4 regions of the Xenorhabdus bharatensis genome follow, and region 4 is predicted to be linked to each of the others. Evidence: predicted binding sites of a transcription regulator. Region 4 holds the regulator's gene; each other region holds the start of a gene.
The links. The regulator LexA, encoded in region 4, represses DNA repair genes until DNA is damaged. The targets are predictions, from matches to a motif close to TNCTGTATGTACATACAGNA.

Region 1 (6,342 bases), on a different contig from region 4:
AGCAGATCCTGTTTATCCAGTAACGGATGTGTATGTTCCTGTGTCGTTAGCTGAAAATCATCAAATTTTAATTTAATACCCTGGCGGGCAATGCGGAGATCTGGCTTGACCTTTCCCAACCTTTTCTCCAGTTCAGGGTAAAGCTGTTCAATCAACTCAACACAATCACGCCAGTCATGAATATCCTGCGACAGCGTTTTTTCTACCCCAACAGACTTACGTAAACGGTCAGGTTTTATCAGGCGCTCATCAATACCATGACAACGCTGCCAAAGCTCAAGGCCAAATTTACCCAATTTTTTTATTAACGCTAACTTGTCATAGTTTTGTACATCGGAACAACGTTCTAACCCCATATCAGACAAGCGCGCGGCGGTGACTTTCCCTACTCCGGGGATTTTACGCAATGGCAGAGATTGAACAAAATCGTCAACCTGTGTAGGTGAAATCAAATACTGACCGTTGGGTTTATTGATATCAGAAGCAATTTTTGCCAGAAATTTAACGGGAGCAATTCCCGCTGAAGCCGTTAGCTGCAATTCATCAAAAATCACCTGTCGAATTTCCTTGGCAATTAATGTTGCTGAACCCTGACAATGCTGGCAATTTGTCACATCCAGATAGGCTTCATCCAAAGACAAGGGTTCGACCAACTCGGTATAGCGGGCAAAAATCTGGCGGATATGTTGAGACACTTCTTTATAGTAGGCCATACGCCCTGAAATGACTTTCAATTGTGGGCACAACTTCATTGCCATTGAGGTAGACATAGCACTGTGTACACCAAAACGGCGGGCAGGATAATTTGCAGTACTGATGACTCCCCGCCTGTCAGCGCTACCGCCAACAGCTATCGGGATATCGCGGAGTGACGGATTATCCCGCATTTCAATGGCAGCAAAAAAGCAGTCCATATCGATATGAATAATTTTGCGCATCTGAACTCTCCACGACAAAAATACTGTATAAATATACAGAATAAGTTCATAATATGCTACTTTTTTTAATCTGTTACTGCATGACCCTCATTTTACTACCGTCTCTCACTATCTGAACAAAATATCATCTTTATTAAGATAAAAATTATCACCTCACGATAATTTATTAATGGATCGAGTAACATTTAAAATAACGAAACAATCAAAATTTATTATTTGTTTTTATTGATATAAAAAGTAAACTGCAATTTTGTGCAATTCATGGCAGACAGATTTAACAAAAACTAACAGCAAACAATAAACTATTACAAATCACACAAAATGAAAAACCTCTTGCACAAATATCACCCTAACATTCTCAAATCCTGTTAAATTTGACTCCAAAGTAAGGTCTCTGATGAGCAATAATCGTTCTTTTTATTTGTATCAAATATCTGATATTCTGTTTACTTCGTCAACAAGAGCATTTGGTATGCTATTCTCCTGGTGGATGATTGAAATACTAAAACTAGAATTGAAACTCGGCTGGTTTATCTTTTTTTGTTGGTTATTTCAGATTTTATTTTTAATTAAATTTGGAGAAATAGGTGACAAAATAAATAAAAGAAGTGTTGTGCTGTACTGTACTATCCCTTCTTTTATTCTTTTTGTTATCTCTAACCTATTAAACAATGATTTTTATTTATCATTAGGTCTGATATATATTGCAACATCAGTTGCCACGGCTATCATTCAACCGATAGGAATAAGTATTATTCCTGAAATAATGGATAACAGAAAACTAGACAAAGCATTTAAATATCGGGGTCTGGTAAACTCTATTAACACAATGCTTGGCCCGGCAATTTCCGGATTAATTATTCATTATTTTAATATTGATGGCTCCTTGATTTTTATCGCCGTAATGTCATTACTGCCACTGATTGGCTTTTACTTTATCAAAACAAATTCAGAAAAAACACCAGAGAAAGCCAGCCATCGCGGGCAAAAAAGTCTTAGAATTATTACCCGAAACTCAACTGAGATAAGACTCTCACTCGTTGCGGCATTTTTTAATTTTGCTATTACTCCATTGATCATGTACATCCTGCCCATCATCATTTTGAATCAATTTAAACTCAGTGCGTTGCATGTTGGCATTGCTGAGGCAACCTTTGGGGTTGGCATGATGTTAGGCAGTCTTTTTATCATCAATCAGGTAAATAAAATTTTCTGTAAGGCCCATACTGCTTTTATTGCTGCATTCACTATGGCGCTCTGTATTGCCGGAATATCTCATGCCGATTCTTTTATTGAATTATGCTGTTACATGTTGTTCTGCGGAATAGGCTTAGTGATTTACAATATAAACACAACCTCCATTCGTTGCCTTGCGACGCCAGAAAACTATCGTAACTCAATGGAGTCTAAATTTACGGCTATTTGTATGGCATCCATTCCTCTGGGTATGCTGACAGCCACTTATATTATTGAGAGTTATGATATTAAAGTATTATTACTCGGCTTTTCTTTCTTCATGGCATTAATCTCCTTATTAATTCTCTCTTCACCGAAATATATTGAGATATCAAAAATGTCAGAAAGCCAATTAAATGGATACTACGAAAAAATCTATCCTGAGGCATTTTATACTAAAAAATAAATCATTAAATTGGCCTGCAATAATCTTGCAGGCCACCTCTGATTATTTATACCCCGTTAGGAAAAATTAACGTCTGCCCCGGAGATTCACGATTCAGGTGGATAAAATTCAGATGCTTCTCATAATGGTCGAGAATATCACTGATAATCTGCTCTTTTGTATACCCCATCAAATCATTGCCCTGAGTTCCTTCTATCAGGAAAGTTTCCAACCGGAAATAATAAGATTTGCCTAATCTTGCACGGTAAGTAAACCCGGGAACAGAATAACGCTGAGGCCAAATCTGATAGATAAAATTCTGTTCATCTCCCAGATCGACAATCAACTCAATTGGAGTAAGCCGTTTATCTTCTTCTGACGGCAACATAGTAAACTGCACTTTTGCACCACGTAACTCCAGCTCTTTTGCAACTTCCTGCATCGCAGGGCGACACACCATATCCAGCATACGCTGAGTACTTTTCGTGCCCGGAAAATGCATCATACGGCTCAGGCGCTGTTTCCAGTTCAGCGAACCATTATCATGCACCAATGTCGGAGATGTATTCTGTAATGCGCTGGCTTTACGAAAATCCTCAACCCGCAACGATTTATACAATCCTGCCATGATAAAAAAGATCACAAAACTAAAAGGTAACCCCATAATTACCGTCATATTCTGTAACGCTGAGATGCCGTCAGTCATCAAAATACCCAGCGTCAGTACACCAATCGCCACAGACCAGAATATCCGCAGCCAATTCGGCGCATCGTTATTAATATCACTGAGATTAGACGTAAAATTACCTAAAACCAATGAGCCAGAATCTGCCGATGTCACATAAAACAGCAGCCCTGTAATTGTGGCAACAGAAGCACTCAATGTGAAAGCCGGATAAAGTGCCAGCAAGTTATAAAACCCCCGCTCAGGATGAACTAACACCGTTTCCGCTAATTCGTGGTTACCGTGAAGAATTTCGTATAACGCACTATTACCAAAAACAGACAGCCAAATCAGGGTAAACACAAATGGAATAATCAGTGTGCCCATCACAAACTGTCGGATTGTTCGGCCTCGGGAAATACGGGCAAGAAATAATCCGACAAATGGTGACCAAGCAACCCACCACGCCCAAAAGAACAACGTCCAACTATTCATCCATTCCGTCGGGCGTTCAAATGCAAAACTATTGAGAGTCATGCCCATAAAACGGCTGATATAATCACCCACATTCTGTACCAGCCCATTAAGCAGAAACTCTGTATCTCCCACAAACAGAATAAACAGCACTAATCCTAACGCTAACAATACATTCAACTCAGACAGAAACCGAATACCTTTGTTCACACCAGAGGTGACAGACACTGTTGCCACGATAACCGACAGCAATATCAGCCCCCCCTGAACCCCCAACCCCTGCGGCAACCCAAACAGTACTTTTAGCCCGTAGTTTAACTGTACGACCCCGATCCCAAGTGTTGTCGCGATGCCGAAAATCGTCCCTATCACTGCGGCAATATCCACGGTATGACCAATCGGCCCTTTGATACGATTCCCGAAAATAGGGTAAAGCGCCGAGCGAATCGTTAATGGCAGATTGTAACGATAACTGAAATAGCCCAGCGCAATCCCCATCAAAGCATACATAGACCAGCCCGTCAGGCCATAGTGAAACAGTGTCCACACCATCGCCTGACGAGCTGCTTCAATTGTTTCCCCTTCGCCCGTTGGCGGGCGCATATACTGAGTAATCGGCTCAGCCACGGAGAAAAACATCAAATCAATGCCTATGCCAGCCGCAAACAACATTGCCGCCCAACTGAGCAGACTGAATTCAGGTTTGGATTGTTCCGGCCCCAGCTTGATAGCGCCAAAGCGAGAAGCAGCCACAAAAATGACAAAGACGATGTAAAGCGTGGCTGCCAGCAGATAATACCAACCAAATGTTTTCGACACCCAGTTCAGGGTATTTTTTATCCAGATGCTTGTTGCATCCGTAAAGAAGAGCGTGAAAAGCGAAAAGAGAATAATTAATGCGGCTGAGGTAAAAAAAACGACAGAGTTTAGTGAATCCTTCTGAGTATTTTTTGGACTGTCTCCGGTATTCATAGGCAGTTCCTGAAGTAAGTTAAAAGGAAAAAATAAAAAAGAGCAATATTCATAATATTTTGAATAACAGGGAAAAAATTAAAACATCTTCTATAACCCCAACTAATTTTTGTAAAAATATTGTAATAAAACATATTTAATTTTGATTGAACATTCAATCAAAAAAAAGTTTAATAGCCATCGAATCATTGATTGCTGAGCGTAAAGTCATGCCCAAAGTTGGAATACAGTCAATAAGAAAACAGCAACTTATTGATGCTACATTAGCTGTCATCAATGAAGTTGGAATGCAGGAAGCAAGTATTGCGCAAATAGCCAAAAAAGCGGGTGTTTCTAACGGTATCATCAGCCATTACTTCAAAGATAAGAACAAGTTACTTGAAGCTGCCATGCGGCACTTATTGCATCAACTCCAGATGGCGGTGGCGCGACGGTTAAGGCTGCTCGACAATGCAACCCCTCTTCAGAGGCTGAAAGCCATCATTGAAGGAAATTTTGACACCAGTCAGATCAATAGTGCAGCTATGAAAACCTGGCTGGCTTTTTGGGCAAGCAGTATGCATCAACCCAGTTTATACCGCTTACAGCAAGTCAACAAACGTCGGCTATATTCCAATATCTGTGTCGAATTCAGCAGGGCTTTGCCCAGAAGAGAAGCACAGCTTGCAGCGCAGGGGCTGGCAGCGCTGATTGACGGCATCTGGCTGAGAAGTGCCTTAAGCAGCAAACCTTTTGACGTAGAAAGCGCATTCATTATTACTTTCGATTACATCGAACAGAAACTCAGATGACCCCCTTCCTGAATTCTGGCCTAAGGAGAACCCATGACCCGTTTTGGTTTACAAAAACTTTATATCCACGGTGCATATGTTGACAGTACCCATCCTGATAAAAATATTTTTGATGCTGTCAATCCGGCTAATGGTGAAATCATTGCACAATTACAGTCTGCGACTGAACAGGATGTTCAACGGGCAGTGGAGAGCGCGCAAAAAGGGCAGAAAATCTGGGCGGCAATGACGGCGACAGAACGCTCCCGGATCTTGCTGAAAGCCGTTGATATTCTGCGTGAACGCAATAATGAACTGGCTGAACTGGAAACGCTGGATACCGGTAAACCCCTCTCTGAAACCCAACAGGTTGATATCGTTACCGGTGCCGATGTTCTGGAATATTATGCGGGCCTGATCCCGGCACTCGAAGGCCAGCAAATTCCATTGCGTGAATCCTCTTTTGTTTATACACGGCGAGAACCGCTGGGTATCGTGGCAGGTATCGGGGCATGGAACTACCCAATCCAGATTGCACTGTGGAAATCAGCGCCCGCTCTGGCAGCCGGTAATGCCATGATTTTCAAACCCAGTGAAGTGACATCCCTCACCGCCCTGAAACTTGCTGAAATTTATACCGAAGCGGGTCTGCCGGATGGTGTATTTAACGTACTGACAGGTATGGGACATGAAGCGGGCCATTATCTGGCTGTCCATCCGAAAATTGCCAAAATGTCTTTTACCGGCGGAATTACTACCGGTAAAAAAGTGATGGCCAATGCATCCGGTTCAACACTGAAAGAAGTGACAATGGAACTGGGTGGAAAATCTCCGCTGATTATTTTTGATGATGCCAATCTGGATCGGGCTGCCGATATTGCCATGATGGCTAACTATTTCAGC
Region 2 (6,342 bases), on a different contig from region 4:
AATACTGACAGCATTTTTATCTGACAGAATTTTTTTACCGCCGTATGAGGCATGTTCCTCATCGCTGGTTAATAGTGTGAAAAGTGATTCCGCCGCACCGACAGCCTGGGCTTTAGCATGGTAGAAAGTACCCAGATCACGCAGCGGCTGAAAAAACTCCGGAGCAAGGATAAGTGCCAAAAAACCGGCAAACAGTGTGACACCAAGGCCGTAACTGCCAAAATGCAATTCTCCCAGATAAGAAAAACCAAAATAGACAGCCACAACGGCAATAGAAACAGCAGCAAAAAACTCCAGTACTGCAGAAGATAAAAATGCCATGCGTAACACTTCCATCGTTCGCTGCCGGAAATCTTCGGTTGATTCGGTAATTTGCTTAACTTCGGCTTTTCCCCGATGGAATAAGCGTAATGTTTCGAGACCACGCAAGCGATCGAGAAAATTACCGCTTAATCGGCTGAGCGCAACAAAATTACGCCGATTTGCATCCGCTGCACCTAACCCAACTAACGCCATAAAAAGCGGAATCAAAGGTGCTGTTACCAATAAAATAACACCGGCAGCCCAATTGATTGGAAATACTGTAATCAGAATAAGCACTGGAATAGTGGCAGCGAGGGTCATTTGAGGTAAATAGCGGGAATAAAAATCCTGCATATCTTCGATCTGTTCCAGAATAATCGTTGCCCAACTGCCAGCGGGTTTACCTTTTACCCAGACAGGCCCTAATTGAGTCAATTTATCCAAAACCATACTACGGATTTGCTGACGTACAACCTTGCCACAAATAAAGCCGACACGCTCCCGAATAGCACTGACAATCGCTCGTAGGGTAAAAGAAGCCAGTAACATCGCAAACTGGTTGATAAGATGTTCACGGGGAGCATGGTCCATGATAAGTGCCTGAAGAATGGAAGCGAGCAGCCAGGCCTGAGAGATAATCAGTAGGCCGCTGATCAGGCCTAGTAGCATGGATAGGCGAAGCCATCGACGGGCTGGAGTACTTTGTTGTTTCAGCCATCGAACCAGTTCAGATTGTCTTGTTTTGTCCATAAGAAAAATTTCAGATTAACAGATGATACAGAGTATCAAAACAAGCTGGTAACCACATTGCCAGCTTCCGCGCACTATGCCTATCTACAAAATGTGTTATCTACAAAATGCTATTTACAAAAAATGCGCCCTGTTAAAAAGCGCTATTGGAATAGCGCTTTTAAGGGAAGATATTTTTATTTGGTTGCCAGCCCGTCCAGAAAACGTTCAGCATCCAAAGCTGCCATACAGCCAGTACCGGCAGACGTAATCGCCTGACGATAAACATGATCCATGACATCACCAGCGGCAAAAATACCCGGAACGGAAGTCTGAGTGGCATTTCCATGCAGCCCGGACTGGACTTTGATATAGCCGTTTTCCAGTTCAAGTTGACCTGCAAAAATACCGGTATTCGGGCTGTGACCGATAGCAATGAAAACACCGGCAACATCCAGCTCTTCGGTGTTATCGCTCTTAGTATCGCGGATACGAACACCTGTCACACCCATCTCATCACCCAAAACTTCGTCCAGAGTGCGGTCTGTATGCAGAATAATATTGCCGTTTTTAACTTTATCCATCAAACGATCAATCAGGATCTTCTCTGAGCGGAAAGTATCACGACGGTGTATCAGGTGAACTTCAGATGCAATATTCGCCAGATATAATGCTTCTTCAACGGCGGTATTGCCGCCACCGACAACTGCAACTTTTTGTTTACGGTAGAAGAAACCATCACAGGTTGCACAGGCAGAAACACCACGTCCCTTGAATTCTTCCTCGGAAGGTAAGCCTAAATAGCGAGCCGAAGCACCAGTTGCGATGATCAGAGCATCACAGCTATATTCCTGATCATCACCATACAGATGGAATGGTCTTTTTGAGAAATCAACTTTCTGAATGTGGTCAGAAACAATTTCTGTCTGAAATTTTTCAGCGTGCTGGAACATACGCTCCATCAAGCCAGGGCCTGTCAGCCCTTCAGGGTCACCGGGCCAGTTTTCAACTTCAGTCGTGGTGGTTAATTGGCCGCCTTTCTCAACCCCTGTAATGAGTACGGGACTTAGATTAGCACGGGCTGCATAAACAGCAGCAGTATAACCAGCAGGACCTGAGCCAAGAATGATGAGCTTACTGTGTTTGGCTGTACTCATGAATACCTCATTTCCATTATCACATATCGTGGATTTAGGGATTGTAGGAGAAATGATAAGTTAAAAAAAGCGATTATCAGATAAAATATTCATGTTATTAACGATTTTACCGATAGATAGTAACTATGATGTAATGGGAATGTAAGGAGTAAGTGCTTAACATTTTGAATTGAACATCATTTATGCGTTTTAGTCATGAAACGAGCGGCTAAGGCGATTTACCGAAAATTTGTTTGGTATGTTGTTCTGATTTTTGTTCATTTACTTTGACAATCGGCTATGCATTTGCGAAAACATCTGTGTAAGAGATAATTATCTACCTCGCTAATCAATTGTTTCTATAGAATAGACAATTCTGAGGGGATGATTTTCTCATAGAATATTAAAAATTGCCGATAAGCTGCTTTCTGGGAGACCCAATGTTTTGGGAAAATCGTGTTTTGGGAAATTACATTCTGGAAGACGGTGTTCTAGTAAGTCGTATTTTGGTTAATCGAGTTCTGGGAAATTGTGTTCTGGAAGATTACGTGCAGGCCCCAAACCTTGGTTACAGATTGAGCTTTAGCCTTTGAAGACATCTTTTCCAGCTCAATTGCTTAAAAGAGATAGGGAAAATGTTATGGGTGTAGGAATATAAAGAGAGAGCAATAAGATGATAGATAATAAGAAGCGTCCAGGAAAAGATCTTGATCGCATAGACCGTAATATCCTTAATGAATTGCAGAAAGACGGCCGTATTTCCAATGTGGAATTATCCAAACGAGTAGGCTTATCACCAACTCCTTGTCTGGAGCGTGTACGTCGTTTAGAGCGTCAGGGTTTTATTTCTGGTTATACGGCGTTGTTAAATCCTCACTACCTGGATGCATCATTGCTGGTATTCGTTGAAATCACCCTGAATCGCGGAGCAGCAGATGTTTTTGAGCAGTTCAATACTGCCGTACAAAAACTTGAAGAAATTCAAGAGTGTCATTTAGTTTCTGGAGATTTTGACTACTTACTGAAAACACGTGTACCGGATATGTCTGCGTACCGTAAATTACTGGGTGAAACCCTGCTACGCCTTCCGGGTGTTAACGATACTCGTACTTATGTCGTTATGGAAGAAGTGAAACAGAGTAACCGTCTGGTAATTAAGACTCGTTAAGCTTTTGTCTACAATGTACAGTGTATAGATGCAAAACAGGAAAAAGTTAGGTACACTCCTGTTTATGCATACAGTTTCAACGCTGAGCTGCCCTCAGCGTTGTTCCGTTTAATCCACAGGAAAACCTGGAGAGCCTTTCTTGAACCAGGAATATACAGAAGACAAACGTGTTAAATTAAAAAGAGTCAGCAGTGGCCGCAGGCTTCTGGAAGCCATTCTGTTGGTAATTGCTATATGTGCCGTCTACTTAATGGTAGCACTTGTCAGTTTTCACCCCTCCGATCCCAGCTGGTCCCAAACTGCCTGGCATGAGCCCGTCCATAATTTAGGTGGCAGTGTTGGTGCGTGGTTATCAGACATACTATTTTCCGCATTCGGTATTCTTGCCTATGCAGTCCCGCCATTAATCTTTTTAGGGTGTTGGAATGCTTTCCGTCAGAAAGATAGGCAAGAGTATGTAGATTTTTTCACGCTCGCATTACGTATTATTGGTGCCTTGGCACTTATCCTGACTTCATGTGGTTTAGCAGAACTTAATATTGATGACTTCAAAGATTTCGCGTCAGGTGGTGTAATTGGCAGTTTATTCAGTAGTGCCATTTTGCCGTGGCTCAATATTTTGGGTACGACTCTGGCGCTGCTTGGTATCTGGGTTATCGGGTTTACGCTATTTACTGGCTGGTCCTGGCTTACCATTGCAGAAAAAATTGGCGCTTGTATCCTTGATTCAATTAGCTTTGTACTCAATCGTAGCCGTCCTGAATCTGAATATGATGAAGAGCGGGAAGGGCAGGCATTGGAAAATGAAGTAGTATCCGCTTCCTCTGATACTGAAAAAGAACCCATCCATAATGGGAATAAGCCTGCTACCGCTGATATTATGCAGGATTCAGGTACAGTCGATGAAGACGACGTTTTGTTGGCAACACCAACGGTAGCAGAATTAGCGAATATTGACTCAAGACAGCCAGAAAGCGAAAAATCAGAAGAAAGTCTCACTCCTGTCAGTATTTCATCTGGAAGTGTTACATCTGAAAGTGCTCCATTTGAGCCTCAGGTCTCTATCGTTCCGGAAACAGCTCAGGCTATATCAGAGCCAGAGCAGGTTGAGAATGTTCAGGAAGCGGAACCTACGCACTATACATTTGAACTGCCGGGCGACGAGCAAACAAGGCATCTAACGGCAGAATTCAGTAATACACTGCATACTGTGCCGGAGCCAGATTTACCGCCAGCCGATATGCATTCAGTTACAGTGGGTATAGCAGCGCAGGATACAGTGCAGGATAGTCTGGCTGTGTCGCCATCACCTGATAATCGTGATGAGTTGCAGAATCCGGTAACAACTCCTGCTGTGCCAGTAAGGAACCCTCAGGTAAAACAAGGTATTGGTCCTGAGATGCCGAGGCCGAACCCAGTACGGATACCGACTCGTCGTGAATTATATGGCGTTAAAGTCCCTTCTTATCGTTTGGCTGAACATTTGCAGCGAAAAGAAAAAGAGAGACAGGAAGAACTTAATGCTGAAGCTGAAGAACAGAAAATGGATGCGCAACAACAAGATATGTTGCGTCAGCAATTTCTTGATCAGCAACGTGAACGTTACGGCTGTGATGTTGAAAAAGAGCCTAAAGAAAATACAGAGCGACTTCACTATACTCAAAGCCAGACTGTTCTTGATAACCTGCATGAGAATAAAACAGTAGAGGCTCCTGTTTTACCTGTCAGTAATGTTGACGAGCAGGCAGAGCAGGAAGAAATGTTGCGGAAAGCATTTGAGCAGCAACAGAGTGAACGTTACCAAAACCAGACTCAGCCCTTACAACAGCCTGAAAAATCTGTATTTGAATATTTTTCACAAATTGATAGCTCAGATAAACCGGAGCCGACAGAACCACTCTTTATGCCATCTGAGTTCATGCCAGCAGAAGATATTTCACAACCAGAACAGGAAATAAATGTTCCTCCTGTTTCAAGTGATTCAGCAATTTCTGTTGTCCCGAATACTGTTCATGAGGCAGAAAACCGGCATAATTTTGCACAGCAACCGCAGCAACCGCAGCAACCGCAGCAACCGCAGCAACCGCAGCAAAGCCTATTCCATCCGTTCTTGGTGCGTAATGATCAACCATTACCTAAACCAACTACACCGATGCCTTCTCTCGATCTTCTGGCTGCACCGCCGGCAGAAGAAGAACCTGTTGATATGCTCGCTCTGGAACAAACTTCACGTTTAATTGAATCCCGTCTGAACGATTATCGGGTTAAGGCTGATGTTGTCGGGTTTTCGCCTGGCCCAGTGATTACCCGGTTTGAGCTGGATCTGGCTCCCGGGGTTAAAGCTTCACGTATTTCCAATCTATCCCGTGATCTTGCCCGTTCACTTTCGGCTGTCGCTGTCAGGATTGTAGAAGTCATACCGGGGCTACCTTACGTCGGTCTGGAATTACCCAATAAAAAACGTCAGACCGTCTATTTACGGGAAGTATTGGATTGCGAAAAATTCCGTGATAACCCCTCTCCTTTAACCATCGTTTTAGGGAAAGATATCGGGGGCCAGCCTGTTGTGGCTGATTTAGGGAAGATGCCGCACTTATTGGTTGCAGGGACGACCGGTTCGGGTAAATCTGTGGGGGTTAATGCGATGATCCTCAGCATCCTGTATAAAGCAAAACCCGAAGATGTTCGCTTTATCATGATCGACCCGAAAATGCTTGAACTGTCTGTTTATGAAGGCATCCCCCATCTGTTGACTGAAGTCGTGACAGATATGAAAGATGCTGCTAACGCATTGCGTTGGTGTGTTAATGAAATGGAACGCCGCTATAAACTGATGTCAGCTTTAGGTGTGCGCAATATTGCAGGTTATAACGATAAGATCAAACAGGCTGAGCAAATGGGCCGTCCTATTCCTGATCCATTCTGGAAACCCGGTGATAGTATGGATGCGGAACACCCTGTCCTGAAAAAAGAACCTTATATCGTTGTAATGGTCGATGAGTTTGC
Region 3 (6,342 bases), on a different contig from region 4:
GTTCGTTTCCATGGCTTGCCATTATGGCTGATGGAGAAGCCTGAGCCACAAAAAGCCCTGTTGGCAGCGTCACTGCGTGTTGATACCTATTTATTAGCTTTATTGGCAAAAGCGGATGTTTTAGGGCGGGAATGTCATGATGCACAGGAGCTGTTGGAACGTATAGAACTGTTTGAGCTTTATTGTCGTGAACAGAATTGTTGGCGTAATGCACGGCAATTTCCTTCGTCAGAAGCCCGTTTTCATTATTTCTCTACAGAAAGTGAACAGCCGGATTATCAGCCTTACGATAATTATGGTAGTCAGGTCATTCTATTGTGTGGCTTGCCGGGTATGGGAAAGGATCATTTTATCCGGCAATATTATCCAGACAGCGCTGTCATTAGTCTGGATGCCATTCGTCGTCAGCACCAAATAAGCCCGGAAGATAAAAATGCCACTGGTTGGGTTGTGCAACAGGCGAAAAAACAGGCCAGAGAAAAATTACGTGACCAGCAGAGCTTCATCTGGAATGCGACTAACCTAACAGCGCAAATACGTCAGCAGCTTATCAAGTTATTTGTCAGTTACAACGCGCGAGTTAAGATTGTTTATATCGAACAGGGGCATAAACAGTGGCGGCAGCAAAATAACCATCGCCAATATGTCGTGCCGGATAAAGTGATGGACAGAATGCTTTCTAAGCTGGAAGTGCCTACTCCTGAAGAAGCACATGAAGTTTGTTATTTTATCAATGGATTATTAATATCGGGATAAGTTGTTGCTGAGTTCCCTTTGGTAGAATAGGAGAAGGCTAAGTGTATCAGCCTTCTTTTTTCTGTTTTTTTATAACGATAACAAATGGTTACTTCTGTAATAACTGATAAAATGTCGGATTATCATCACATTGCCCGCTACCGCATTCCAGAATGGTAGAAACCAGATTCGCGGCGATTAAAATAGCGAATAACCCCATAGCAAGTTTGCCGAGTATATGCGGAGAAGATTTTACCGGATCATGATTGCCGGCTTTCAAAGGCATAATGATAGCAATAGCGATAATAGTAATAATGGACATCACCGCTGCCCAAGTATAGAAGTGTAACCCCAGGAAAGTGGAACCATACCCTGTATCTCCCGGCAGGATATGCAAAGAAACCTGACGCATGGCAACAAAGCCAGTGACGATACAGCCTATTAAAGAGAAGCTGTAGTGAGCGTTTTTGACACCGAAATAAATATTAAATAGAAAGCCAAAGCCGATCATAATGATGCCTGCGCGTTGTAACAGACATAATGGGCAAGGAAGTTCAAAACGTGCCAGCTGATAATAAAAAGCGACAATTAAGATGACAGAGATACCAAACAAACCAAGAATATTCAAGGTAATGGCTGGGTTGAGGTTGCGAGATGCGGACATAGAATTACTCATTACGGCCTCCGGTTAAAAAGAAAGATTCAGTGCATCAGTAGCATGATATTTAAACCAAAATACCGTGATGATTAATAAGGCAAACCAAAGTGCATAAGTGAGTTTTTTCTTGCCAGCTACGACAGTGATAATAATAACTAGCGCAATCAAAAATGGTAAAAACATATACATATTTAATCTCCATTATAAGTTCATAGAATATGTTATATCATTATGGAATAATTGCACATCTAATATGATTACTCATATCTGTTAAATGCAATGATGAGGTAAATGTAAGAATAGTTCACTGATATAATTAAGTTTATTATTATTCTAAATACATAGATGAAGGTATCTAAGATATTAGAAAATATTAACTTAAAAAAAACCTCCCACAGAGGAGAGGTTTTTATTGATTGTTATCCTGAGTATAACATTAATTTGTATTAAGTATTCCTTTCAGGAAACGTGCAGTATGGGAGTTTTTACACTTCGCGACTTCTTCTGGAGTTCCTGCGACTAATATTTCACCACCACCACTGCCGCCTTCCGGGCCAAGGTCGACAATCCAGTCCGAAGTTTTAATCACATCCAGATTATGTTCGATAACAACAATAGTATTTCCCTGATCCCGCAATTGATGCAGGACAGCCAGTAACTGTTGAATATCGGCAAAATGTAACCCGGTTGTTGGTTCATCAAGAATATAGAGTGTCTGGCCTGTACCCCGTTTGGATAATTCGCGGGCTAATTTAACCCGTTGGGCTTCACCGCCTGACAGGGTTGTGGCAGATTGCCCAAGCCGAATATAGGAGAGACCGACATCTATCAGTGTTTGTAGCTTACGGGCAAGGGCCGGGACTGCATCGAAAAACTCGCGTGCTTCTTCGATAGTCATATTCAGAACTTCATTGATATTCTTGCCCTTGTACTTAATCTCCAGTGTTTCACGGTTATAGCGCTTCCCTTTACACTGATCACAAGGTACATAAATATCAGGCAGGAAATGCATTTCAACTTTAATGACACCATCACCCTGACAGGCCTCACAGCGCCCACCTTTGACATTGAAACTAAAACGCCCCGGCGTATAACCACGAGTACGGGATTCAGGCACACCGGCAAACAATTCTCTTACTGGGGTAAACACCCCGGTATAAGTGGCGGGATTTGAACGGGGGGTTCTGCCGATAGGGCTTTGGTCAATATCAATAACTTTGTCAAAATGTTCCAGACCCTGAATATCCACATAAGGAGCTGGATTGATATTAGTTGCACCGTTTAACTGACGCTGTGCGATTGGGAATAGCGTATCGTTGATCAATGTCGATTTACCTGAACCTGAAACCCCAGTGACACATGTAAACAAGCCAACAGGCAGGTTTAATGTCACTTTTTTCAGATTATTGCCTTTTGCACCAATCAATTTCAGCATTTTGTCAGGGTCAGCGGCGATACGCTGTTCCGGGATGGCAATCTTACGCTCACCACTCAGGAATTTTCCTGTGAGTGAAGCCTTACTTGCCATAATGTTCTCGATAGAGCCTTCAGCAACAACTTCGCCACCATGTACACCTGCTCCCGGCCCGATATCAATAATATGATCGGCGGCACGGATGGCATCTTCATCATGCTCAACGACAATAACGGTATTCCCCAGATTGCGCAGATGCAGCAACGTCTCCAGTAAGCGCTCGTTATCACGCTGGTGGAGACCAATCGAAGGCTCATCCAGCACATACATCACACCAACCAGACCCGCACCAATCTGGCTTGCCAGACGGATACGCTGAGCTTCGCCACCGGAAAGAGTTTCAGCTGAGCGGGAAAGAGTCAGATAATTCAGACCAACATTGACCAAAAATTTCAGGCGATCACCGATCTCTTTCAGTACTTTCTCGGCAATCTTTGCGCGCTGGCCACTTAATTTTATGTTCTGGAAAAACGTCATCGCATGACCGATGCTGAAATCAGAGATCTGTGGCAAGGTCGTATTCTCAATAAAGACAAAACGCGCTTCTTTGCGTAGCCGAGTGCCTTCACACGAAATACAGGAGCGATTACTGATATATTTGGCGAGTTCTTCCCGTACAGCAGAAGATTCGGTCTCTTTATAGCGGCGCTCCATATTGTGCAGAACACCTTCAAACGGGTGTTTGCGGACAGTGATATCGCCACGATCATTGGTATATCTGAACTCGATGGTTTCTTTGCCTGAGCCATATAAAACGGCCTTTTTAATGGAAGCACTTAATTCATCAAACGGCGTTTCTATATCAAATTTGTAATGGTCTGCCAGAGATTTCAACATCTGAAAGTAATAAAAATTACGACGATCCCATCCACGGATTGCGCCGCCGGCGAGGGAAATACCGCCATTCTGCACAACACGTTCAGGATCGAAGAATTGCTGGACACCTAAACCATCACAAGTCGAACAGGCACCGGCAGGGTTGTTGAAAGAAAACAGGCGTGGCTCCAGTTCGCTCATGCTATAGCCACACATTGGGCAGGCGAAATTAGCGGAGAAAATCAGCTCTTCCGCCTTATCATCATCCATATTGGCAACAACAGCCGTACCGCCAGAAAGCTCTAGTGCTGTCTCGAAAGACTCCGCCAGACGTTGAGCCAGATCAGGGCGTACTTTGAAACGGTCTATGACAACTTCAATCGTGTGTTTTTTCTGTAATTCCAGTTTGGGAGGATCGGAAAGGTCACACACTTCACCATCAATACGGGCACGGATATAACCTTGTGCGGCAAGATTATCCAACAGTTTGGTATGTTCCCCTTTACGTTCTTTAACCACAGGAGCGAGTAACATCAGGCGTTGCCCTTCCGGTAGCGTCAGCACATTATCTACCATCTGGCTGATTGTTTGTGCAGCCAGTGGAATATCATGTTCAGGGCAGCGAGGCTCACCGACACGAGCAAACAGCAGGCGAAGATAATCGTGAATTTCAGTAATTGTGCCGACAGTTGAACGCGGGTTATGAGAAGTTGATTTCTGTTCAATGGAAATGGCAGGAGACAGGCCTTCAATGTGGTCGACATCCGGTTTTTCCATCAGTGATAAAAACTGGCGGGCATATGCAGAGAGAGACTCTACATAGCGACGCTGGCCTTCTGCGTACAGTGTATCGAAAGCCAGAGAAGACTTACCGGAGCCAGATAACCCCGTGATGACTATCAGCTTGTCACGGGGAATTACCAGATTGATATTCTTGAGATTATGGGTGCGGGCGCCCCGAACTTCGATGTTATCCATTTACCATTACCCAGATTATATTGATCGTGCTCAACTAATAAACGCGGTATTATTGCACAAACCTTGCTGAATGGATATACAGTATTTAACAGGATTTATGCGTAACCATTAAAGTGTATATCAAGCAATTTCGATTGCTGCATAGACCTTTTAAAAGTGAGCAAGGCAATGGCTTAAAAAAATTCTCTAGGGTATATATCCCATGAATTTCAGGCTGATAAACGATAGCAAGAGAAGCAAAATGGGTACTGAATGTGGCTGGAGTAAGTGAGCGTAACCAATCTAATTCAAGAAGTTGCTTGAAAGATAAGGGGAATAAAGTACGATGCGCTTCGCAAAGAATTAAGATAAGCGGTTTTTATTTAAAGTTAAGCCTCGCATGATAAACTACGTTGCTTATAATTACAGAAGTCCGTTTTTAGCAAAAAATCATTTCATCAGGAGTATTCCGAATGGCCAGCAGAGGCGTAAACAAAGTTATTTTAGTGGGTAATTTGGGGCAGGATCCGGAAGTTCGCTATATGCCGAACGGCGGTGCAGTTGCCAACATTACTCTGGCCACGTCCGAGAGCTGGCGTGATAAGCAAACCGGTGAGATGAGAGAGAAGACCGAATGGCACCGTGTGGTCATGTTCGGCAAACTGGCAGAAGTAGCCGGTGAATATCTGCGTAAAGGTTCTCAGGTTTACATCGAAGGTGCTTTGCAGACCCGCAAATGGCAGGATCAAAGTGGTCAGGATCGTTACACCACTGAAGTCGTGGTCAACCCGATCGGCGGCACAATGCAGATGTTAGGCGGCCGTGGTGGCGCATCACAGGATGCTCCGGCACAAGGCGGCTGGGGCCAGCCACAACAGCCACAGGCATCTCAGCAGTTCAGTGGCGGTGGTGCGCAATCCTCTCGTCCGGCACAATCTCCGGCTCCGCAGAGCAATGAGCCACCAATGGATTTTGATGATGATATTCCGTTCTAAGGGATACCATAGAGCGTTTTTATAAAGAAGAGTATTTAATACCCCGTTTTTACGGGGTTTTTTTATCGTAATTCAGAAAATATATTTATTTTTGGATTGGCTGGGATTATAGCTTTCTTCAAGTTCATATCGTATTAATATTACCAGCCAGTAATACGATGCCATGTTTCCTGTTCAGACGAACCTTGCTTCAGAACCTGATATTGTAAGTGCATGGAGGCGGTTGCACAGGCATGGTTAGGCAGGATCCGTAACCTTGTACCTACAGGAAAATCTTCTGTTTTCATACTTGATTCGGCAGGTAACACAATGATCCCATGTTCCTGATTCGTCATTGAGACATATAAATCAGGGTAAGGGTGCCCATCCAGATTGCAAACCTGCCCATAACCATAATCTATCGGGCCTTCAGCAGTACCGCGATCTCTGGACATTGCCATCCATCCGGCATCGATCAGAATCCAGCCTTTTTCTTTATTACGACCGATAACAGTTGTCACAACAGACATAGCAATATCATCTAACGTACAGACTCCCACGTTTTTCATGACCAGATCAAAGGTAGAAAAAACCCCAGCCCGTACTTCAGTAATACCAGTCAAATCTTCGATATAATGTGTGGTTGGTGTAGAGCCTACACTCAAAATCGGGCAGGCAATACCCGCTTCTCTGATACGTTTGGCGGCTTGCCTAACGGCATCGCATTC
Region 4 (6,342 bases):
CGTATTGTTACTAATATGGCCAACCTATTGGGCATTATGGATAGCAGCAAAAGGTGTACCCAATTTACATATTCTGTTGGTTTTCACTCTGGGTGTTTTTTTCATGCGGGCAGCAGGGTGTTGTATTAATGATTTTGCCGACAGGAAATTTGACGGACATGTCGAAAGGACAAAGTCTCGTCCGCTTCCCAGCGGGGATATCAGCGAAAAAGAGTGCAAAATTTTATTCAGCATACTCGTGCTGATCTCTTTTGTGCTGGTTTTAACGCTGAATAAAATGACGATAGCCTTATCCTTTGCCGGATTAGGTCTGGCGTGTGTATATCCTTTCGTTAAACGGGTCAGTAACTTACCTCAGGTTGTATTAGGTGCTGCCTATGGCTGGTCAATTCCCATGGCTTTCTCGGCGGTAAGTGAGTCCTTACCATTAGAATGCTGGTTATTATTTCTGGCAAATGTCATATGGTCAGTCATCTACGATACCCAATATGCAATGGTTGATCGTGATGATGATTTGAAAATTGGTGTGAAATCGACGGCAGTTTTGTTCGGGCGTTTTGATAAGCTGATTATTGGTATTTTGCAACTCATCATGCTGGCAATTCTTATTGTGGTTGGCTGTTTGGTGAATTTAGGCGGAATGTATTACTGGACTGTATTGCTGGCTGGTGCGCTTTTTATTTATCAGCAAAAACTCATCTTTGACCGTAGTCGTGAGCCATGCTTTCAGGCATTCATGAACAATAACTATGTTGGTTTTGTTTTATTCCTCGGCATTCTTTTCAGTTATGTTTTTTAACCCTATATTGTTAAACCAAATGGTTTAAAAAAAACGGGTGGTATAACTTAGTTTAAGGTTATACCACCCGTCTATTTTTCAGACGTTATCTTCAGAAAAGTCTCTTATTCCTGAATTTCATCTTCCAGTTCGAGATCACTGTGTTCAGGAGGCATACTGACACTTTCAATTGTCAGACGGATCTCGGGAGACATCAGCTCACTCAACACCTGATAAAGTGCTTGGGCATTTGTGGTAACGATGTTGCCACTATCATGGATATAACCTTCTTCCCGCAATGTATTAACAGAGCAGGAGAACACGGCTTTATCGAAGAATTCCGGCGCATTAATGCCATGCAGCACTGACAAACGCTGTGCCAACATCCGGCTCTCTTTTTCCAGTGCACCACGGCTGATATCCGGAGTGGCATTCAGTAAAGAAAGCGTGATGGCATAGCGTTGCAATGTTTCCCGGATACCGGCCGCCAACAGTTGTAGAGGACGAATACGCTCAGGATTGAGTACCAGCACTTCCTGCTCTTTATTGCAGATCAGGCGTTGGCGTACTAATTCATCAATCAGGGTATTTACTACATCAGGCAATTCCGCCTTACTGTAACGCATGAACAGTTCCTGCTTGAGCAGAGGATAAACCAGCTCTACTTGTCTGAGCAGTTCAGTGCGGCTAATACGGCGATGATGCATCACGATACTGGCGATTAAGGATGGCAGGATCAACAAATGCTGGATATTGTTGCGATAGTAGGTCATCAGTACCGCGCTTTCACGAGGCAGGATAATGATATCCCCAAGGCTGTCTTTTTCGACCTCAAACTTATTCATCCGTAAAGCGTGATCCAATAGCTCTTCTGCCGTTTTGGACGGAATAGTGACATCATTAGTGTAAGTAACATTGCTCATCAGCTGCATATAGCAATCTAACTGCTCAATAAGCTGCTCACGAGTAAGTGCTCGCTGACGTGATGACAATAAGGCTGTGCTGCATAAATTAATCGCATTTGCAGCCGCCGCGTTATTGATATTCACCATAATATTATCCGCCAGTTTGCTGACTGTTGGTGTCAACCATGTCGGGCGTTGTGCTTCTATTGGGTCGATGGCGTCACGCCATTCAGGAACATGCTGATTCAGATATTGTACTAATGGAATGGGTTCACCAAAGTTCACGTAACCTTGCCCCAGATTACGCAGTTTACGCAACCCACGAACCATCTGGAAAAAGCCTTCTTTTTCTTTGGTTGCACCGCGTAATTCCTTGGCATAGGTTGCAACCTCCATCACATGTTCATAACCGATATAGATCGGCACAATCGTGATAGGCCGTGACTCTCCACGTAACATTGCCTGCAATGTCATGGAAAGCGTACCTGTTTTCGGATCGAGCAAGCGGCCTGTTCGCGAGCGCCCACCTTCAACAAAGTATTCAACGGAATAACCACGGGAAAATAATTCACCCAGATATTCACGGAAAATAGTTGAATAAAGTTTATTGCCTTTAAACGTGCGGCGGATAAAAAACGCACCAAGACGGCGGAATATCGGGCCAGCCGGCCAGAAATTCAGGTTAATGCCCGCTGCGATATGTGGTGGAACCAGACCCTGATGATAAAGCACATAAGACAACAACAGGTAATCCATATGGCTACGATGGCATGGAACATAAACAAGTTCATGACCATCCTGAGCCAATTGGCGGATACGTTCGCCATTATGGACATTAATACCCTGATAGAGACGGTTCCACGTCCAGCTCAGTACTCGGTCTGTTATGCGAACTGTTTCATAGGAGAAATCAGCGGCAATTTCTTCCAGCATATTGATGGCATTCTGTTTCGCTTTTTCTGGCGAAATTTTCTTGCTGCGAGATTCGTCAGCAATCGCTTTTTCAATCGCTTTAGATTCCAGTAACTTTCTGAACAGATCTTGCCGCGCAGGTAAACGAGGCCCTACGGCGGCCAAGCGTTGGCGGGAATAGTGTATCCGTGCAACACGGGCAAGTTTATTGGCAATAATTGTATCTGTGCCATGTTCATCAGCAATACTGCGTAATGACACTGGTGCTGAAAACCGGACAAAACTATCTCGCCCAAGCCACAGGATTGCAAAAAACTTCTGGATCCCATTAAGCAGGCGTAGCTGAGGAGCTGTATTGGTTTCCTGACCCTCACGCCCGGGTGAGCGCCCGAACATGACAGAAACCGGCACCATCTGAATATCTAAATCAGGATTACTACGATGTAAATCCAGATAAGAATGGAAAATCTTCACAGATTCATGTTTAGGCGCATAGTAACTGAATACACGCGGGCCATCATCAATGAATACATAGCTTGGAAGCTGTGTATCATCAATATCCAAAGGCGTCAGAGGATCCGGTAAATCCTGAGCAAGACACTGTTGACGCAGAGTCAATAAATCGGCCTTTGAATGATACGGTAACACATACAGAATAGGCCGAGTCGTATCAAGACTCAGCTCTGTAACAGGGACCGTTGGAATAAGTTTACTTTTAACTAAAAGTTTTATCGGCAACTTCAATAAGTTGTAATATATTTTACGCCAAGCTGACATAACTGCTTTAAGCCTCTTGTTAGCAATGCGCGGCAAGCATACCAGAAACAGATTTTGAGATCTGTGTAAATAAGATAATAATAGGGGCTAAAAGTTATATGATCTTAAAACTATTATGATTCTTGAAGAAAATTTTTATGGCTAACCAATCAACAGGTTTAACCCGCATAATTAAAGCGGCTGGGTACTCAGTAAAAGGTATTAAAGCTGCGTGGAAAAATGAGGCTGCATTCCGGCAGGAGGCAGTTTTAACTATTTTAGCAACTATTTTGGCATTCTCTTTTGATTTCGGCATGTTTGAGAGACTTTTTCTCATTAGTTCAGTCATGTTAGTGCTTATTGTTGAAATGCTGAATAGTGCGATTGAGGCGGTTGTGGACCGTATTGGCAGTGAATATCACGAACTATCGGGGCGGGCAAAGGATATGGGCTCAGCTGCGGTATTTTTAGCCATGATTTTAGCACTATTTATTTGGGTGATCATTGTTTGGTCATATTTCACCCGTTAATGTGGTGTGTTTTTCGTCAAAAATCGTTATTTAGCGGCTTTTACATTCTGACTGGTTCCCAATTCAATTTTAGCTGTATATACTCACAGTCAGACTGTATAAACAAACAGGGGGCGAAATGAAAGCATTAACAGCCAGGCAGCAAGAAGTTTATAACTTGGTGCGTGACCATATTTCGCAGACGGGTATGCCACCAACACGTGCTGAAATTGCCGCGCGTCTTGGTTTTCGTTCACCTAACGCAGCAGAAGAGCATTTAAAAGCACTTGCGCGTAAAGGGGTGATAGAAATTATCGCTGGTGCTTCCAGAGGTATCCGTTTGCTGCTTGAAGAGGAAGATGAAGGGGCTGGGCTACCACTCATCGGTCGTGTTGCTGCTGGTGAACCACTATTGGCTCAGGAACACATTGAAAGCCATTACAAAGTGGATCCGGAATTATTTAAACCGAATGCTGATTTTCTATTGCGTGTCCGTGGTATGTCCATGAAGGATATCGGTATTATGGATGGTGATTTACTCGCTGTGCATAAAACACAGGATGTTCATAACGGGCAGGTCATCGTGGCACGGATTGAAGATGAAGTCACAGTAAAACGTTTCAAACAAACAGGAAACAAGATAGAACTGATTGCTGAAAATCCTGAATTTAAGCCTATCGTTGTGGATTTACGCGAACAGAATTTTACCATTGAAGGGTTGGCAGTTGGCGTAATTCGTAACGGGGACTGGTTCTGATTGTAAAAGCGGATAATTATACATTACCCATTCTGGGCGGTCATTTTTCGTAGTTCCCGCGAAGCACATGCTTATGCGGGGACGTAGAAATTAATGAATTCATTATCAGTAATGACCGCCTGATAAGGTAATTTTAAACTCATTCCATACACGAATTAGTTTCATGGCAAGAAGAACATAATCCGTGGATTTCTATGACACTGTGCCGCAAATGAAACCCTGCATGCTGTGCTAAATTTTGTACCGCTGATTCGATATCTTCAGCATCCTGTTCGGTAACAGAGCCACAATTATCACAAAGAAACATTGCTGATGTATGGCACGGTTCTTCAAAGTGATGACACATCACATAACTATTTGTAGATTCTATTTTGTGAACAAAACCCTGTTCCAGTAAAAACTCCAACCCTCGATAAACAGTTGGCGGCTTAGCCTGTGGCTCAACTTCACGTAGCAGATCCAGCAAATCGTAGGCACTGATTGCACCTGGTTGGGCTGAAATCAAGCGCAGAATCTCAAGGCGTTGAGGTGTTAAACGAACCCCTCGTGACAGACAGATTGCCTCAGCCTGCGTCAGTAATTTTTTTTGATTGATAGCTTTCATTACACCTCTCACACCTACACGATGCTAATGGTTTAATATTACCATGTTTTTTGTGGCTAAGAGAGGTGTTCACTTGATGTATTCTTAGATCATTTTAAGGCCTTTGAATGGATTCCAGCTAACATCACCTTCTTTTTCTTTTAGGTAATAAGAATAATTAGCTGTTACACCATATAATGCAGCACTCATAGCTCCCAGAAAAATACGGATAAAATTTGCAATTTCAAGGGATAGAGGGACTATCGCGCTAATCATAAAAAAAGCAAAAAATAAAGCAACACTAATCCCAAGTATGGTTAGTCCTTTTTTCCACATTCCAAGCACAATAAAGTAGATAATGCCAAAGAAAAATGCGAAGAAGTTCATATTTATCTTGACACGTGTTAGGTAAGGTGAATTTTTAAAAGCAGCTTGATATTCTTTAGAAGAAGGTGCCCCATTTTTTTCAAAAAATTCAAATCGCTCTTGCCAATTCTTAGAGTATTTAGAAATGTTCATTTTATGCCTTAATTTTATTTTTCTTACACAATAATATATTTTAGTGATTATCTTAAGATTAAAGATAATCTCAGATATCCGTTACTTTTGAGATTCATTTAGAAATATATTTACCTCAGTTATTCTCTCAAGGTAAAGAAATATCCTCTCTTAAAATCAAATATACATATTTTAAAACACTAGATTAATCATTATCAATACTGATTTAATATACATTATTTTAGTGTTAATCACCATTTAATGATTTTTTTTGTTATTTTTACTGGTGATGTGAAATTATTCTGTTTTATAATTATGTAAATGAAACATTATTCCTAAATGCGCAATACAAACGACTAAATTAAAATAACACGGAATAGATACTGCTCTCTTACCCTTTTCATAAAAGAACTATTGTGCATTTACTTTACAGATGCACTGAGAGTTATTTGCAATAATTGGTCTAACTTTTTGATAAATAATGTATTAATATGGTTAATTTGACGGATTATTATGCTGAGGGAAAAAATTGAGTATATATCAATTCTTTTGATGATTATTCTGTTATCCCAAATATTAGATGGATTTGCTTCGAGTAGAAGAGTTTGTTTGGTAACCAAGATCACATCAGCAGTAATCATCTT

Region 1: dinB (DNA polymerase IV) is a predicted target of LexA. The motif match lies at 960-979, and genes of this name have one in related genera.
Region 2: AAC855_RS14485 (DNA translocase FtsK 4TM domain-containing protein) is a predicted target of LexA. The motif match lies at 3,393-3,412, and genes of this name have one in related genera.
Region 3: uvrA (excinuclease ABC subunit UvrA) is a predicted target of LexA. The motif match lies at 4,726-4,745, and genes of this name have one in related genera.

What each region holds. Positions count from the first base shown of each region.
Region 1 covers NZ_JBBMXG010000020.1:54,007-60,348, reverse strand. The annotation lists gene dinB (DNA polymerase IV) at 1-938, opposite strand, end outside; gene AAC855_RS17135 (MFS transporter) at 1,336-2,580, shown strand; gene AAC855_RS17130 (choline transporter) at 2,627-4,669, opposite strand; gene betI (transcriptional regulator BetI) at 4,879-5,460, shown strand; gene betB (betaine-aldehyde dehydrogenase) at 5,494-6,342, shown strand, end outside.
Region 2 covers NZ_JBBMXG010000015.1:5,474-11,815, reverse strand. The annotation lists gene cydD (heme ABC transporter permease/ATP-binding protein CydD) at 1-1,053, opposite strand, end outside; gene trxB (thioredoxin-disulfide reductase) at 1,230-2,189, opposite strand; gene lrp (leucine-responsive transcriptional regulator Lrp) at 2,842-3,336, shown strand; gene AAC855_RS14485 (DNA translocase FtsK 4TM domain-containing protein) at 3,476-6,342, shown strand, end outside.
Region 3 covers NZ_JBBMXG010000009.1:185,136-191,477, reverse strand. The annotation lists gene AAC855_RS10795 (AAA family ATPase) at 1-756, shown strand, start outside; gene AAC855_RS10790 (disulfide bond formation protein B) at 845-1,411, opposite strand; gene AAC855_RS10785 (DUF5993 family protein) at 1,424-1,582, opposite strand; gene uvrA (excinuclease ABC subunit UvrA) at 1,830-4,661, opposite strand; gene ssb1 (single-stranded DNA-binding protein SSB1) at 5,114-5,635, shown strand; gene AAC855_RS10770 (DSD1 family PLP-dependent enzyme) at 5,776-6,342, opposite strand, start outside.
Region 4 covers NZ_JBBMXG010000033.1:7,331-13,672, reverse strand. The annotation lists gene ubiA (4-hydroxybenzoate octaprenyltransferase) at 1-799, shown strand, start outside; gene plsB (glycerol-3-phosphate 1-O-acyltransferase PlsB) at 904-3,372, opposite strand; gene AAC855_RS20140 (diacylglycerol kinase) at 3,510-3,881, shown strand; gene lexA (transcriptional repressor LexA) at 4,000-4,617, shown strand; gene zur (zinc uptake transcriptional repressor Zur) at 4,757-5,221, opposite strand; gene AAC855_RS20125 (DUF2628 domain-containing protein) at 5,306-5,719, opposite strand.